DNA from 3 places in the Streptomyces sp. NBC_00057 genome. Region 3 is predicted to be linked to each of the others. Evidence: predicted binding sites of a transcription regulator. Region 3 holds the regulator's gene; each other region holds the start of a gene.
The links. The regulator HrcA, encoded in region 3, represses chaperone genes, less so after heat shock. The targets are predictions, from matches to a motif close to TTNGCACTCNGNNNNNCNGAGTGCNAA.
Positions count from the first base shown of each region.

Region 1: groL (chaperonin GroEL) is a predicted target of HrcA. The motif match lies at 2,818-2,844, and genes of this name have one in related genera.
Region 2: OG953_RS25485 (FmdB family zinc ribbon protein) is a predicted target of HrcA. The motif match lies at 2,949-2,975, and genes of this name have one in related genera.

Region 1 covers NZ_CP108256.1:4,142,150-4,147,563, reverse strand. The annotation lists gene OG953_RS19365 (glucosyl-3-phosphoglycerate synthase) at 1-151, opposite strand, end outside; SAM riboswitch class I at 305-431, shown strand; gene thrC (threonine synthase) at 449-1,750, shown strand; gene OG953_RS19355 (MoaD/ThiS family protein) at 1,780-2,058, shown strand; gene OG953_RS19350 (cold-shock protein) at 2,481-2,687, shown strand; gene groL (chaperonin GroEL) at 3,007-4,629, shown strand; gene OG953_RS19340 (esterase/lipase family protein) at 4,812-5,414, opposite strand, start outside.
Region 2 covers NZ_CP108256.1:5,402,890-5,408,303, reverse strand. The annotation lists gene OG953_RS25495 (potassium/proton antiporter) at 1-1,131, shown strand, start outside; gene OG953_RS25490 (MFS transporter) at 1,480-2,766, shown strand; gene OG953_RS25485 (FmdB family zinc ribbon protein) at 2,987-3,337, shown strand; gene OG953_RS25480 (S-methyl-5'-thioadenosine phosphorylase) at 3,419-4,252, shown strand; gene OG953_RS25475 (hypothetical protein) at 4,481-5,014, shown strand; gene OG953_RS25470 (MscL family protein) at 5,138-5,414, shown strand, end outside.
Region 3 covers NZ_CP108256.1:6,226,790-6,232,203, reverse strand. The annotation lists gene OG953_RS29255 (16S rRNA (uracil(1498)-N(3))-methyltransferase) at 1-117, opposite strand, end outside; gene OG953_RS29250 (nitronate monooxygenase) at 114-1,190, opposite strand; gene dnaJ (molecular chaperone DnaJ) at 1,315-2,451, opposite strand; gene hrcA (heat-inducible transcriptional repressor HrcA) at 2,452-3,468, opposite strand; gene OG953_RS29235 (MBL fold metallo-hydrolase) at 3,666-4,388, shown strand; gene OG953_RS29230 (DUF3097 domain-containing protein) at 4,448-5,269, shown strand; gene hemW (radical SAM family heme chaperone HemW) at 5,413-5,414, opposite strand, start outside.

The sequences.
Region 1 (5,414 bases), 2.1 Mb from region 3:
CGACCGTCGCCTCCTCGTTCAGCGCGGGCAGTACGACGCTCACGCACCCGCGGTGCGGATCCCTGGCCTTGGCGGCCAGGAGGCGGTCCAGCGGGCGGTCGGCGGCCGACCAGGAACGCCTGGCCAGCCAGCGTTCGACCTCTTCCAGCACGGTCGATACTCCCTGTATGTGATCCATCTCGCGGTTCGGACGACTATCTCAACTCTCCGGTGCTTCGGTTACAGTCTTGAACAACGCGGATGGCCGTCGCATGTCGGGGTCAGTCCGCCAATAAATGCCTGGATCGATGATCCGGTGCCACAGCGCTCATCCAGAGGGACTGAGGGAACGGCCCGTTGAAGTCCCGGCAACCCTCCTGCCGACCGCGAGGTCAGGTGGGGAAGGTGCCAATTCCGTCTCGTGGCGAAATGCGTCGCGAGGAAGATGAGGAGAAAGGGCCTCGCCATCATGGCTGCGCAGACCGTTGCAGTAAGCACCGATTCTTCCGCCGAAGCCGTCGACCTCGGACCCGCTGCGGTGCTTTCCTGCCGCGAGTGCGGCGAGCGTTTCGAGCTCGGCCCCATTTTCGCCTGCGCGTCCTGTTTCGGGCCGCTCGAAGTGGCGTACGACCTGCCGAGCGGCTCCCCCGACGAGCTGAAGAAGCGCATCGAGGCCGGACCCAACAACATCTGGCGTTACGCGCCGCTGCTGCCGGTCCCCGCCGATGTCGCGGACAAGCCCAACATCAACCCCGGTTTCACCAAGCTGGTCAAGGCCGACAACCTCGCCCGCGAGCTGGGCGTCACCGGCGGCCTGTACGTCAAGGACGACTCCGGCAACCCGACGCACTCCTTCAAGGACCGCGTCGTCGCCATTGCCGTCGAGGCCGCCCGCGCCTTCGGTTTCACCACCCTCTCCTGCTCCTCCACCGGCAACCTCGCCGGTGCGGTGGGCGCCGCCGCCGCCCGCGCCGGCTTCCGCTCCTGCGTGTTCATCCCGCACGACCTGGAGCAGGGCAAGGTCGTCATGGCCGCGGTGTACGGCGGTGAGCTGGTCGGCATCGAGGGCAACTACGACGACGTCAACCGCTTCTGCTCGGAACTCATCGGCGACCCGCTCGGCGAGGGCTGGGGCTTCGTCAACGTCAACCTGCGCCCGTACTACGGCGAGGGCTCCAAGACCCTGGCGTACGAGATCTGCGAGCAGCTCGGCTGGCAGCTGCCCGACCAGATCGTCATCCCGATCGCGTCCGGATCGCAGCTCACGAAGATCGACAAGGGTCTGCAGGAGCTGATCAAGCTCGGTCTCGTCGAGGACAAGCCGTACAAGATCTTCGGCGCCCAGGCCGAAGGCTGCTCCCCGGTCTCCACCGCCTTCAAGGCCGGTCACGACGTCGTGCGGCCCCAGAAGCCGAACACCATCGCCAAGTCCCTGGCGATCGGCAACCCGGCCGACGGCCCGTACGTCCTGGACATCGCCCGCCGCACCGGCGGCGCGGTCGAGGACGTCGACGACGAGCAGGTCGTCGACGCGATCAAGCTGCTGGCGCGCACCGAGGGCATCTTCGCGGAGACGGCGGGCGGGGTGACGGTCGGCGTGACGAAGAAGCTCATCGAGGCCGGTCTGCTCGACCCGACGCTGACCACCGTCGTCCTCAACACAGGTGACGGCCTCAAGACCCTGGACGCGGTGGCCGCCACCTCGCAGGCGACCGCGACGATCCGCCCGAGCCTGGACGCGTTCCGCGCCGCCGGCCTCGCCACCAGCTGACCACCCGAGACCGAAGAAAGGCACCCCTCATGAGCGTCAAGGTCCGCATCCCCACCATCCTCCGCACCTACACGGGCGGCCGGGCCGAGGTCCCGGCCGAGGGCTCGACCCTCTCCCAGGTCATCGAGTCCCTGGAGCAGAACCACCCCGGCATCGCCGCCCGCGTCCTGGACGACCAGGGCAAGCTGCGCCGCTTCGTGAACGTGTACGTCAACGACGACGACGTGCGCTTCGAGGGCGGCCTGGAGGCGGCGACGCCGGACGGCGCGGGTATCTCGATCATCCCGGCAGTCGCAGGCGGCTGCTGACCGTCCGTCCGACTTCACGGCGTTATCGGAATTGCCCCCTCTGCGAGAGAAGCGGAGGGGGCAATTCTGTATGGTTGAGCGCGGTACAGTGTGGGAAGTCCCCCCAGCTGCCCGTGCCGCCCGCATATGAGAATGCGCCCGGCCGCGACAAGAAGCAGCCAAAGTGTTCGATCTCCTTGCGCCATAAGTCACCTTTGCCCGGCCCGACTTGCCCTGGAATCTCATGAATCCCTCATGTTCGGGCGTTCGGCGCTGCCCAGAATTCTCGTCCGATTGACCTGTTGCAGAGGGCAGTTGGGCAGATACATTCGGCCGCGGTCGACGCGTTCCGGCGCACGCACCCTCTCCTGTCGGGGGGTGGGTTCTGACCCGGGTCCGCGAAGTGCGGTCCTGTGCAAGGGCCAGTAATAGGGGAGTTAGGCATGGCTCAGGGCACCGTCAAGTGGTTCAACGCGGAGAAGGGGTACGGCTTCATCGCGGTCGACGGTGGTGCGGATGTTTTCGTCCACTACAGCGCGATCCAGATGGACGGGTACCGCACCCTCGAAGAGGGTCAGCGAGTTGAATTCGAGATCTCGCAGGGCCAGAAGGGGCCGCAGGCGGACATGGTCAAGCTCGCCGTCGGCTGAGCTCGACGCGGTCGGCCAACGACACTACTCACGCACGGAGGGCCTGTACCCCAGGGGTACGGGCCCTCCGCGCGTCCGCGTCCGCAGCCACCCGGGAGTGGCTGTCGTTGTCCACATCCCGAGGGAGACGCTTGCACTCCAGGGGGTCGAGTGCTAATCATTGGCGTTAGCACTCTCCAGGTGAGAGTGACAGAATTTGGACCGGGCCGGTGAGGCCCGCAGGTCCGGTGGGGCAAGGAACCACCGGTCACGCAGGCCGTCCGTCGCGGGCGCCACTCGGTCCGGAGAAATCCACCCCTGTCCGGGAGGACCACTTCACATGGCCAAGATCATCGCGTTCGACGAGGAGGCCCGGCGCGGTCTCGAGCGCGGCATGAACCAGCTCGCCGACGCCGTCAAGGTCACCCTTGGCCCCAAGGGTCGCAACGTCGTCCTTGAGAAGAAGTGGGGCGCCCCCACGATCACCAACGATGGTGTTTCCATCGCCAAGGAGATCGAGCTGGAGGACCCGTACGAGAAGATCGGTGCGGAGCTGGTCAAGGAGGTCGCCAAGAAGACGGACGACGTCGCCGGCGACGGTACGACCACCGCCACCGTTCTCGCCCAGGCTCTCGTCCGTGAGGGCCTTCGCAATGTCGCCGCGGGTGCCAACCCGATGGCCCTCAAGCGGGGCATCGAGAAGGCCGTCGAGGCCGTCTCCGCCGCCCTCCTGGAGCAGGCCAAGGACGTGGAGACCAAGGAGCAGATCGCTTCGACCGCCTCCATCTCCGCCGCCGACACCCAGATCGGCGAGCTCATCGCCGAGGCCATGGACAAGGTCGGCAAGGAAGGCGTCATCACCGTCGAGGAGTCCCAGACCTTCGGTCTGGAGCTGGAGCTCACCGAGGGTATGCGCTTCGACAAGGGCTACATCTCGGCGTACTTCGCCACCGACATGGAGCGCATGGAGTCGTCCCTCGACGACCCGTACATCCTGATCGTGAACTCCAAGGTCAGCAACGTGAAGGACCTCCTTCCGCTGCTGGAGAAGGTCATGCAGTCCGGCAAGCCGCTGCTGATCATCGCCGAGGACGTCGAGGGCGAGGCCCTGTCGACCCTGGTCGTCAACAAGATCCGTGGCACCTTCAAGTCCGTCGCCGTCAAGGCCCCGGGCTTCGGTGACCGCCGCAAGGCCATGCTCGGCGACATCGCCATCCTCACCGGTGGCACCGTCATCTCCGAGGAGGTCGGCCTCAAGCTGGAGAACGCCGGTCTCGACCTGCTCGGCCGCGCCCGCAAGGTCGTCATCACCAAGGACGAGACCACGATCGTCGACGGTGCCGGTGACAGCGACCAGGTTCAGGGTCGCGTCAACCAGATCCGTGCCGAGATCGAGAACTCCGACTCGGACTACGACCGCGAGAAGCTCCAGGAGCGCCTCGCGAAGCTGGCCGGCGGCGTGGCCGTCATCAAGGCCGGTGCCGCGACCGAGGTCGAGCTCAAGGAGCGCAAGCACCGCATCGAGGACGCGGTGCGCAACGCCAAGGCCGCCGTCGAGGAGGGCATCGTCGCCGGTGGTGGCGTGGCTCTGCTCCAGGCCTCGGCCGTCTTCGAGAAGCTGGACCTCTCGGGTGACGAGGCGACCGGCGCCAACGCCGTCAAGCTGGCGCTGGAGGCCCCGCTCAAGCAGATCGCCGTCAACGGTGGTCTCGAGGGTGGCGTCGTCGTCGAGAAGGTGCGCAACCTGCCGATCGGTCACGGTCTGAACGCCGCGACCGGCGAGTACGTCGACATGATCGCCGAGGGCATTCTCGACCCGGCGAAGGTCACGCGCTCCGCCCTGCAGAACGCCGCGTCCATCGCCGCGCTGTTCCTCACCACCGAGGCCGTCATCGCCGACAAGCCGGAGAAGGCCTCTGCGGCCGCTCCGGGCGGCATGCCGGGCGGTGACATGGACTTCTGATCCTGACGGATCGGTAGTTCCTGTACAGCTTTGCCGCATCGACCCCCGGGACCAGCAGGTCCCGGGGGTCGATGTCGTTTCCGTACGGGGCGGGGCGGTGGACGCGCCCACGATGCCCGCCGGAGCACCGTGGGCGCGTGATACCCCGCACGACGGGACTGCGGAACCAAGGGGCCGCGGAACTACGGAAGCCGGTCGAGGAGCCAGGTGCAGAGCTCCTCCGTCACGAGGGTGTGCCCCTCGTTGTGGGACGCGAGCTTGAACTCGTCGAGCGCACTGGCATTCGGCGGGAGTGCGGAGATGTCCTTGTACAGCTCCTCGTCCGTGTCCAGATCGCCGACGTCGACCGCGCTGACAGCGGGCACGAAGCAGTGCGAGCGGATACGTACGTCGGTCTTGAACCCGAGGAGGGGGTTGAGGGCGTTGAGCCCGTCGGCGAGGATGCCGAACCCTTCCAGCGAGCCGCCGGGTGCGCCGTCGATCGACGGGAGTCCGGACGTATGCACCTGGTTGGTCTTCAGCGTCACCACCCGCAGCTTCGCGACGAGTTCGTTGTCGCCCGGGGCCTGGGCGTAGAGCTTGGTGCCCACGACCGACAGGCCCTTGCCCTCCAGGGCCAGTTCGCCGGCCTGCACGTCGGTGCCGGTGCCGTCGGCCACGCCGTTGGCGACACCGATCAGCCGCGGCCGGCGCGGCCATTGGCCGGTGGCCTCCATCTCCGCCAGGAACGTGGCGCGCTCGTCGCTCTGGTCCGGCGTCCCGTCCCACTTCTCGATGTGCTGCCA
Region 2 (5,414 bases), 820 kb from region 3:
GAGTCCGGCTTCAACGACGCGCCCGTCGTGATCCTCGTGGTGGCCTTCTCGACCAGGGGACCGGTGGAGAGCTGGTACGTACTGGTCGGCGAGATAGCCCTGGAACTCGCGATCGGTGCGGCCGTCGGTCTCGCCGTCGGCTGGCTCGGCTCGTTCGGTCTGCGCCATGTGGCACTGCCCGCGTCCGGTCTGTATCCGATCGCCGTGATGGCGATCGCGGTGTCCGCGTACGCGGCAGGCGCCCTGGCCCACGGCAGTGGCTTCCTCGCCGTCTATCTGGCCGCGATGATCCTCGGCAACGCCAAACTGCCGCACTGGCCCGCCACCCGCGGCTTCGCCGACGGGCTCGGCTGGCTGGCCCAGATCGGCATGTTCGTGCTGCTCGGACTCCTGGTCACCCCGCACGATCTGTACGACGACTTCTGGCCCGCGGTCATCGTGGGACTGGTACTGACCGTGGTGGCGCGTCCGCTGGAGGTCTTCATCTCGCTGGCGCCGTTCCGGCTGCCCTGGCAGGAGAAGGCGTTCATGTCCTGGGCGGGGCTGCGCGGCGCCGTACCCATCATCCTGGCGACCATTCCGATGGTGTCCGGAATCGAGGGCTCCACCCGGGTCTTCAACATCGTCTTCGTGCTCGTCGTCGTGTACACCCTCATCCAGGGGCCGACCCTGCCCTGGATGGCGAAGGCCCTGAAGATCGCCGACGATCCGGCCGAGGCCGCCGACCTGGGCATCGAGTCGGCGCCGCTGGAGCGGCTGCGCGGCCATCTGCTGTCGGTGGCGATCCCCGGGAAGTCGAAGATGCACGGCGTGGAGGTCGGGGAGCTGCGACTGCCCGCCGGGGCCGCGGTCACCCTGGTCGTACGGGACCAGAAGAGCTTCGTACCGGCGCCTTCGACCGTACTGCGGCGCGGCGACGAACTGCTGGTGGTCACCACCGACCCGGTACGCGACGCGGCGGAGGAACGGCTGCGCGCGGTCGGCGAAGGCGGCAAGCTCGCGGGCTGGCTGGGGACGAGCGGCAGCGGTGGCAAGGGCCTCGCCGGGCCCCATGTGGCACATGATGTGGCGCACGCGCTGAAGGCCGTGAAGAAGCTGGGGAAGGCCGACGGGCCGAAAGCGCACCGCTGAGAGGGCCGCGGGGGCTGCGCACTGTCGATCCGAGGCGGGGGCGGACGTCCTTGCGCACAATCAGAGGTGTGCAAAGACGTCCGCCTGTATCATGAAGGAAACCTGATCGGCCTCCACAGTGGGGTCGGCCAACCCGATCGACCAACCCGAACGACCAACTCTGCCTGATGCAGAGCTGGCGCGACCGTATGGCGGTCGTGGCGTCCTCCGCCTCTGCTGAGCGCCCGGCATCTACCGCAGTTCCGCGCGAAGAGGACAGCTCTCGGCAGCACCCGCACGAGCCCGCACCACCTGTGCCGGCCCGGATCTGCGGGAGCTCGGCCACCAGGCGGCAGAAAGGCATGGACCGTGGCGTCCACGGTCTCCGACCGCCCCGGTTACGGGCAGTTGCTGCGCACCCCTGGTGCGTGGACGTTTCTCCTGCCGGGCTTCGCCGCACGGCAGCCCTTCGCGATGCTGACGATCGGCATCGTGCTACTGGTTCAGCACACCACCGGCTCTTACGGCAGCGCGGGCTCCGTCGCCGCCGTGACCGGTGTCTCCATGGCCCTGTTCGCACCGCAGACCGGCAAGCTCGCCGACCGTTTCGGCCAGCGCGCCGTGCTGCTGCCCGGTGTCCTGGTGCACGCGGCGTCCGTATCGGCGCTGACGGCGCTGGCGCTGGCGGACGCGCCCCTGTGGGCCCTGTTCGCGGCGGCCGTGCCGACCGGTGCGTCCGTTCCGCAGATCGGGCCGATGGTACGGGCCCGCTGGGCGGCCGTACTGGGCGCGGCACCGGGCCGCAAGGCCTCACCGCTGATGTCCACCGCGGCCGCCTTCGAATCGGTGACGGACGAGTTCACCTTCGTCATCGGCCCGGTGCTCACCACCGCACTGTGCACGGGAGTGCACCCGGCGGCCGGCCTGATCACGGAGGCCGGGCTGACCCTGGTCGGCGGACTGCTCTTCGCCGCACAGCGCCGCACGCAGCCCACGGTGCGCAGCACCGAGTCCGGCACCTCCCAGCAACATGCGTCCGCTCTGTCCGTACCGGGTGTGCGGGTGCTCGCGGTGGCCTTCCTGGGCATCGGCGCAGTCTTCGGCGGCATGCAGGTCTCGCTGACCGCCTTCGCCGAGGAGATCGGCCGGCCCGGGGCGAACGGTCTGTTGTACGGGGTCTTCGCGGCCGGCAACATGCTGGCCGGGATCGCCTGCGGCGCCGTCGCCTGGAAGAGCGGGCCGCGGCGGCGTCTGATCGTCGGATACGCGGCCCTGACCCTGACCGCGTCCGGACTGTGGGCCGTGCACTCCGTGCCCCTGCTGGCCGGGCTCGGACTGCTGGTCGGACTCTCCATCGCCCCGGCCTTGATCAGCGGCTACACGCTGGTCGAGGCGCTGGTGCCGGGGTCCGCACGGACCGAGGCGTTCACCTGGCTGACGAGCTCGGTCGCCCTCGGCCAGGCGGCCGCGGTGACGGTCGCCGGGCGGCTCGCCGACGCCCACGGCGCGAGCACCGGTTTTGTGGTGCCGCTGGTGGGGACTGTGCTGGCGCTGGTCACCCTGGTGGCACTGCGCTCGAGACTGACACCGGCCCGCGCGACCATCACGGCCGCACGCGGCGCGGTTCACCGCGATCCTGTCGCGGCCGGAGAGTGACGATTCATGCGCTCGCATCAGCATCAGCGGAATACGTCACTGTGACTCCTCCGCCACATAATGTGGCAGCTTTTCACTCAGGCCGGCGGCCCTCATGACGGCCAAGCCCTGACCGCTGCCCTCCGGGCAGGTGACAGGCATTACTGCAAACAGCGGCCCGTAGCAGCTACCATTGACGACTGTTAGCACTCATCGAGTGAGAGTGCCAGGAGGAAGACAAGTGCCGACCTATCAGTACCAGTGCACCGAATGTGGCGAGGGCCTCGAGGCGGTGCAGAAGTTCACCGATGATGCCCTGACCGTGTGCCCGAGCTGCGAAGGACGCCTGAAGAAGGTGTTCTCGGCGGTCGGCATTGTCTTCAAGGGTTCCGGTTTCTACCGGAACGACAGCCGTGGCTCCTCGTCGAGCAGCACGCCGGCCTCGGCGAAGGCGTCCGGTTCCGCTTCGTCCGATTCGTCGTCGACGGGGTCGGGTTCGGACACGAAGTCGTCCGCTTCCTCCTCGTCCGCTGCGTCTTCTTCTTCCTCGTCCTCCTCGTCGTCCTCGACGAGTGGCACGTCGGCCGCCTGAGCCGAACCGCACTTCCCCGAGGACCCCACCGATCCGTTCGGCGGGGTCCTCGGCGTTTTCCCGCGCCGCTAGTGTGATCGCATGGCGAACGCAGAGATCGGTGTCATCGGCGGCTCGGGCTTGTACTCCTTCCTGGAGGACGTCACGGAGGTGCGTGTGGACACCCCGTACGGACAGCCGAGCGACTCCCTGTTCCTCGGCAAGGTCGGCGGCCGCCGGGTCGCCTTCCTGCCCCGCCATGGACGCGGCCACCATCTGCCGCCGCACCGCATCAACTACCGGGCCAACCTGTGGGCGCTGCGCTCCGTCGGCGTACGCCAGGTGCTCGGCCCGTGCGCGGTGGGCGGCCTGCGTCCGGAGTACGGGCCGGGCACCCTGCTCGTGCCCGACCAGTTGGTGGACCGCACCAAGGCCCGGACGCAGACGTACTACGACGGGGAGATCCGGGCCGATGGCGCGGAGCCGAACGTCCTGCATCTGGGCTTCGCCGATCCGTACTGCCCCGATGGGCGCAGGGCCGCGCTGGCGGCGGCTCGCGCGAAGAGCTGGGAGCCGGTGGACGGGGGGACGCTGGTGGTGGTCGAGGGGCCGCGCTTCTCGACCCGGGCTGAATCGCGCTGGCATGCGGCTATGGGCTGGTCGGTGGTCGGGATGACCGGGCACCCGGAGGCGGTCCTCGCCCGCGAACTGGGCCTCTGCTACACAACGATGACGCTGGTGACGGACCTCGACGCGGGCGCGGAGGCCGGGGAGGGCGTCTCGCACGGGGAGGTACTGAAGGTGTTCGCGGCCAACGTGGACCGGCTGCGCGCGGTGCTCTTCGACGTGGTGGCCGCGCTGCCTGCGGAGACGGACCGCGACTGCCCGTGCTCGCATGCGCTGGACGGGCTCGAGACGGGGATCGAGCTTCCTTAGCGGGGTGGGTGACGGTTGCGGCGTGGGTGGGTGACGGGCTTTTCCACAACGCCGGGGCCGTCCACAGGCTTCGGCGGGAAACTCGTGGCAGGTGGATCGTGAGGGGTGTTCGTCCGAAACTCCTCACGGCAGGTGGTGTTGGCCATGTTCGCGTCGTCCCAGTCGTTCACGTCGTCCCAGTCGTCCCCGTCGTCCCCGTGTGTGCCCTCTGAACGATCCGCTCCGGCCATGGCTCCAGGACCTCCGGCGTCGGCTCCCCCGCCCTGTGGTGTGCCCGCGTTCGAACCGTTGCGGGTACGCGGAGGCGGTGGGCACCGGCTGCGGCGGGCTCTGTGGCGGCAGCGCCACGCGCTGGCCGCCGGGCTGGCCCTGACGGCTGCCGCGCTGGCCGCGACGGGTCTGGGCGGGAGCGGCGCGGGCGGCGACGCGGCGCATGGGGCAGGGGCGGGGGGTACGGCCGGGTCGGCGCCGGAGCGGGCGCGGCGGCCGGTCCCCTTGGTGTCCGCGCCGGTCCGGATCGCGGATGCGGGGACGGTGCGGCTGTTACGGCCGGGGGACCGCGTCGACGTGATCGCCGCCGAAGGGGCCGGAGCCGATGCCCGGGTGCTGGCGAAGGGCGCGCGGGTGGCAGATGTACCGCAGCCCTCGACCGAAGGCCCCGCGGAGGACGGTGCGCTGATCGTGCTGTCAGTCCCCCGGGGCACGGCCACATCGCTGGCCGGTGCGGGTATCTCGGCCAGGCTGGCGGTGACCCTGTGCTGATTCGTACTGATGAACTGTCACGTCACCTGACCAAAGGCGCAGATCGGGAGGTTCCATCGCTTACTGCCGTAAGTTGCGGAGAAGTTTGCTCCGCCTACGGCACATGTGAAGAAACGCTCACCCGTGAGCGAGAAGAAGAAGGTCAGTCTGCTGGAAGGGTTCAAAGCCTTCCTGCTGCGCGGCAACGTGATCGACCTGGCGATCGCCGTCGTCATCGGCGCCGCGTTCACACAGATAGTGAACGCTGTCGTCAAGGGCGTCATCAGCGCCCTGGTCGGTGCGTTCGGCACCAAGGACCTGGAAAGCTACAGCTCCTGCCTCAAGGGGCCCTGCGTCACGGACCCGAAGACGGGCGAGACGACCGAGGGCATCCGGACCCTGTGGGGCTCGGTGCTCAGCG
Region 3 (5,414 bases):
GACGTCCTCACCGGCGTGCAGCCGCTTCACCGATACGGCGTGCCGTCCCTCGGGTCCTTCCAGGACGAACTCGGGCCCGTCGGGGACCTGTTCGACGACGAAGACCGGTGCGGTCACTGCGTACTCCCTGTGCTCACTGCCGCCCGTGCGGCGTCCAGTTCTTCTGCGAGCAGTCCGATCAGCCGGCCGGCGGGCAGCTCGCGTGCCATCCGGTGCCCCTGCCCTGCCCACAGTGCCATGCCCTGGGCGTCCCCGGCCTTTGCCGCCGCCGCGCGCAGCCCGGCCGTCAGATAGTGGACCTGCGGGTAGGCGGCGGGGGCGTACGGGCCGTGCTCGCGCATGAAGCGGTTGACCAGGCCGCGGGCCGGACGGCCGGAGAACGCCCGGGTCAGGGCGGTCCGCACGAACAGCGGGTTGGTCAGTGCCTGCTTGTGCAGCAGATTCGCCCCGGACTCGGGGCAGACGAGGAACGCCGTGCCGAGCTGCGCCGCCTCCGCGCCCGCGGCGAGCACCGCGGCGATCTGGGACCCGCGCATCAGCCCGCCTGCGGCGATGATCGGCACCTGTACGGTCTCGCGGACCTGGGACACCAGGGAGAGCAGCCCGATCCCGGTGCCGTCGGTCTGCGGGTCGTCACGGTGGGTGGACTGGTGGCCGCCCGCCTCTATGCCCTGGACACAGACCGCGTCGGCCCCCGCCCACTGGGCGGCCTGGGCCTCCTCGGGCGTGGTGACCGTCACGACGGTGTACGTGCCGACGCCGGCGAACGCGTCGAGGGTGTCGCGTGTCGGGCAGCCGAAGGTGAACGAGACCGCCGGGACCGGGTCCTCCAGGAGGATGGCGAGCTTGGCCTCGTAGCCGTCGTCGCCGCCGCTGGAGTCCGGGTCGCCGAGCGGGGTCTCGTACCAGGCGGCCTCACCGGCCAGCTGATGCCGGTACACCTCGACGGCGCTCGGGTCGGCGAGACCCGGCTGCGGCATGAAGAGATTGACGCCGAAGGGCTGACCGGTCAGCCCGCGCAGCTGTTTGATCTCGTTGTACATGCCGTCCGCCGTCTTGTACCCGGCGGCGAGGAAGCCCAGCCCGCCCGCTTCGGCGACGGCCGCGACGAGCTGCGGACAGGACGCACCACCCGCCATCGGGGCCTGCACGACCGGATACCGGCAGAGATCGGTCAACACGGATGACATGACCGCATCGTGTCACGTCCCGCATGCCTCGGCGTGCGCGGCCTGCGGTCCATTTTGTCCTCGAACGCCGGACGGGCTCGGCAGGCGAGCCCGTCCGGCGGCAGGGAACGGTGTGCGGGGGCCGTCAGCGCCCGTTGAAGGCGTCCTTCAGCCGGGAGAACAGCCCCTGCTGCCCGGGCTGGAACTGGCCGGTGGGCCGCTCCTCGCCGCGCACCTTCGCCAGATCCCGCAGCAGTCGTTCCTGCTCCGGATCCAGCTTCGTCGGGGTCAACACCTCGACGTGCACGATCAGATCGCCGCGCCCCCCGCCCCGCAGATGTGTGATGCCGCGGCCGTGCAGCGGGACCGACTGGCCGGACTGGGTGCCGGGCCGGATGTCGACCTCCTCCAGGCCGTCGAGCGTCTCCAACGGCACCTTGGTGCCGAGCGCGCCCGCCGTCATGGGGATGGTGACCGTGCAGTGCAGATCGTCGCCGCGGCGCTGGAACACCGAGTGCGGCAGCTCATGGATCTCCACGTACAGATCGCCGGCCGGTCCGCCGCCGGGGCCGACCTCGCCCTCGCCCGCGAGCTGGATGCGGGTGCCGTTGTCGACACCGGCGGGGATCTTCACGGTGAGCGTGCGCCGCGAACGGATGCGGCCGTCGCCGGCGCACTCCGGGCACGGGGTCGGCACGACCGTGCCGAAGCCCTGGCACTGCGGGCAGGGCCGCGAGGTCATGACCTGGCCGAGGAACGACCGGGTGACCTGGGAGACCTCGCCGCGGCCGCGGCACATGTCACAGGTCTGGGCGGAGGTGCCGGGTGCGGCGCCCTCGCCGCTGCAGGTCGTACAGACGACGGCCGTGTCGACCTGGATGTCCTTGGTGGTGCCGAACGCCGCCTCGGCGAGATCGATCTCCAGCCGGATCATCGCGTCCTGGCCGCGCCGGGTGCGCGAACGGGGTCCGCGCTGCGACGCCGTACCGAAGAACGCGTCCATGATGTCGGAGAAGTTGCCGAAGCCACCCTGTCCGAATCCGCCCGCGCCACCGCCGCCGGAGGCGGACAGCGGGTCACCGCCGAGGTCGTAGACCTGCTTCTTCTGCGGGTCCGACAGCACCTCGTAGGCGGCGTTGATCTCCTTGAACCGCTCCTGGGTCTTCGGATCGGGGTTCACATCCGGATGCAGCTCACGAGCGAGCCGACGGAATGCCTTCTTGATCTCGTCCTGAGATGCGTCGCGGCGCACGCCGAGTACGGCGTAGTAGTCCGTGGCCACTTACGACTCCGCCAGGATCTGTCCGACGTAACGTGCCACTGCGCGTACCGCTCCCATCGTTCCGGGGTAGTCCATGCGGGTCGGTCCGACCACGCCGAGTTTGGCGACTGCCTCGTCGCCCGAACCGTAGCCGACCGCGACGACGGACGTGGAGTTGAGCCCCTCGTGGGCGTTCTCGTGCCCGATCCGTACGGTCATGCCCGAGTCCTTGGCCTCGCCGAGCAGCTTCAGCAGCACGACCTGCTCCTCCAATGCCTCCAGCACCGGCCGGATCATCACAGGGAAGTCATGCCCGAAGCGGGTGAGGTTGGAGGTGCCGCCGATCATCAGCCGCTCCTCCGTCTCCTCGACGAGGGTTTCGAGCAGGGTGGAGAGCACGGTGGACACGGTTCCCCGGTCCTCGCTCTCGAAGGATTCCGGCAGATCCTGCACCAGCTGCGGGACATCCGCGAAACGGCGTCCGACGACCCGGCTGTTGAGCCGGGCCCGCAGATCGGCGAGAGAGGTCTCACCGAACGGAGCAGGGCAGTCGATCATGCGCTGCTCGACCCGGCCGGTGTCCGTGATCAGCACGAGCATCAGCCGGGCGGCTGCCAGTGACAGCAGCTCCACATGCCGAACCGTCGACCGGGTCAGCGAAGGGTACTGCACGATGGCGACCTGCCGGGTCAGCTGCGCGAGCAGCCGTACGGTGCGGCCCACGACATCGTCGAGGTCGACCGCGCCGTCGAGGAAATTGTGAATGGCACGACGCTCCGGCGACGAGAGGGGCTTGACGCCCGCGAGCTTGTCGACGAAGAGCCGGTAGCCCTTGTCCGTCGGGATGCGTCCCGCGCTGGTGTGGGGCTGGGCAATGAAGCCCTCGTCCTCCAGCACCGCCATGTCGTTGCGGACGGTGGCCGGGGAGACCCCCAGCTTGTGCCGCTCCGTGAGCGCCTTGGAGCCCACGGGCTCCTCGGTGCCGACATAGTCCTGGACGATGGCGCGCAGCACTTCGAGTCTGCGTTCGCTGAGCATCGCGCACACCTCCAGCTGTGTTTCCTCGGTGGTTCTCGGGCCGTTCCTGCTTCATTCCCAGGAATCCCCCTGGCACTCTGTCCTCGCGAGTGCCAGCAATCCCCCGGCCAGTGTACGGCGGCCGAGTGGGGGCCTAGCAAGGGCGACCGGTCACGCTACCGCGAGACTGCGCAGGTCGTTGCCGATAGCGTCGCGGTATGAACGTCTCTTGGGAAGAGTTCGGCTGGGAGCGACTCGGTCACGGAGTGGGCCGACGCCGCCTCCCCGGGTGGGATGCGACAGTCGCACTGGTGGTCGGAGCGGATGGAGCGCTGCTCTACGACACCGGATCAACACTCCGCGAAGGTGCGGAAATACGGGCTCAGGCACAGGCCCTGCTCGGCCGGAGGGTGACGCATATCGCACTCAGCCACCCCCATTTCGACCATGTACTGGGCACCGCCGCATTCTCCGGCACCCAGGTGTACGGAGCGGTGGGCATGGCCCGGCTGATGAAGCTCGGGGCGGACGATCTGCGCGCCTCCGCAGTGCGCCACGGACTGTCCGAACGCGATGCGGCGGAGGCCGCCGATGCGCTGGTGGCACCGCACCATGAGGTGCACGACGAGTGGACGCTCGATCTGGGCGGCGGCCGTCAGGTGCTGCTGGCGAATGTGGGCCCCGCCCACAGCGGCCACGATCTGGCGGTGCTCGTCCCCGGCTCCCCCGCGGTGGTGCTCTGCGGCGACCTGGTCGAGGAGTCCGGCGAACCGCAGGCGGGACGGGACGCCGTCCCGTCCCGCTGGCCGGCCGCGCTGGACCGGCTGCTGACGCTGGGCGGCGAGGACGCAGTGTACGTTCCGGGGCACGGAGCGGTGGTGGACGCGGCGTTCGTCAGGGACCAGCGTGACCGACTGGCCGTCCTCCCCCATGGCCTTTAAAGGCATGGGAGGTGCCCCCTGAGGCATGTCGTGACGTGTTGTCGTCCTATCGTCATCCGATGCGCAGCTACCAGCCGGACCTGACCCCGCCGTGGAAGAAGTCCGCCCCCGTTCCCGAGGTGTCCGCCGATCCCGATCTGGTCGTGGAGGAGGTCTCCACGGGATTCTGTGGTGCGGTGATCCGCTGCGAGAAGACGGCCCAGGGCCCGACGGTGACCCTGGAGGACCGCTTCGGCAAGCACCGGGTGTTCCCGATGGAGCCGCGCGGCTTCCTGCTGGAGGGCCGGGTGGTCACGCTCGTTCGCCCGTCGGCGGCCGGTCCCGTACGCCCCACGCGTACGGCCTCGGGTTCGGTCGCGGTCCCCGGGGCGCGTGCCCGGGTCGCGCGGGCGGGCCGGATCTATGTGGAGGGCCGCCACGACGCGGAGCTGGTCGAGCGGGTCTGGGGCGACGACCTGCGGATCGAGGGCGTGGTCGTCGAATACCTCGAGGGCATCGACGACCTCCCGGCCATCGTGCGCGAGTTCTCCCCCGGCCCGGACGCCAGGCTGGGCGTTCTGGTCGACCACCTGGTCCCGGGCTCCAAGGAGTCCCGGATCGCCTCCCAGGTCTCGGACGCGAACGTGCTGGTGGTCGGCCACCCCTACATCGACGTGTGGGAGGCGGTGAAGCCGTCGTCCGTGGGCATCGCCGCCTGGCCGGTGGTCCCACGCGGCCAGGACTGGAAGACGGGCGTGTGCCGCGCGCTGGACTGGCCGGAGAACACGGGCGCGGCCTGGCAGCGAATCCTGTCCACGGTGCGCTCGTACCGGGATCTGGAACCGGCACTGCTGGGCTCCGTGGAGCACCTGATCGACTTCGTGACGGCGCCGCCTCAGTAGCCCCTCCGCCGGACTGCCGGCCCCTCCGGCGTTCGGGGAGCGGGGGATCCGGGGGCGGAGCCCCCGGATACGGGAAGGAGCGGGCAGGGGAACAGGCCCGCCGCAGGCGCACCCGCACCCCACCCGGCCCCGCACCCGCCCCCTC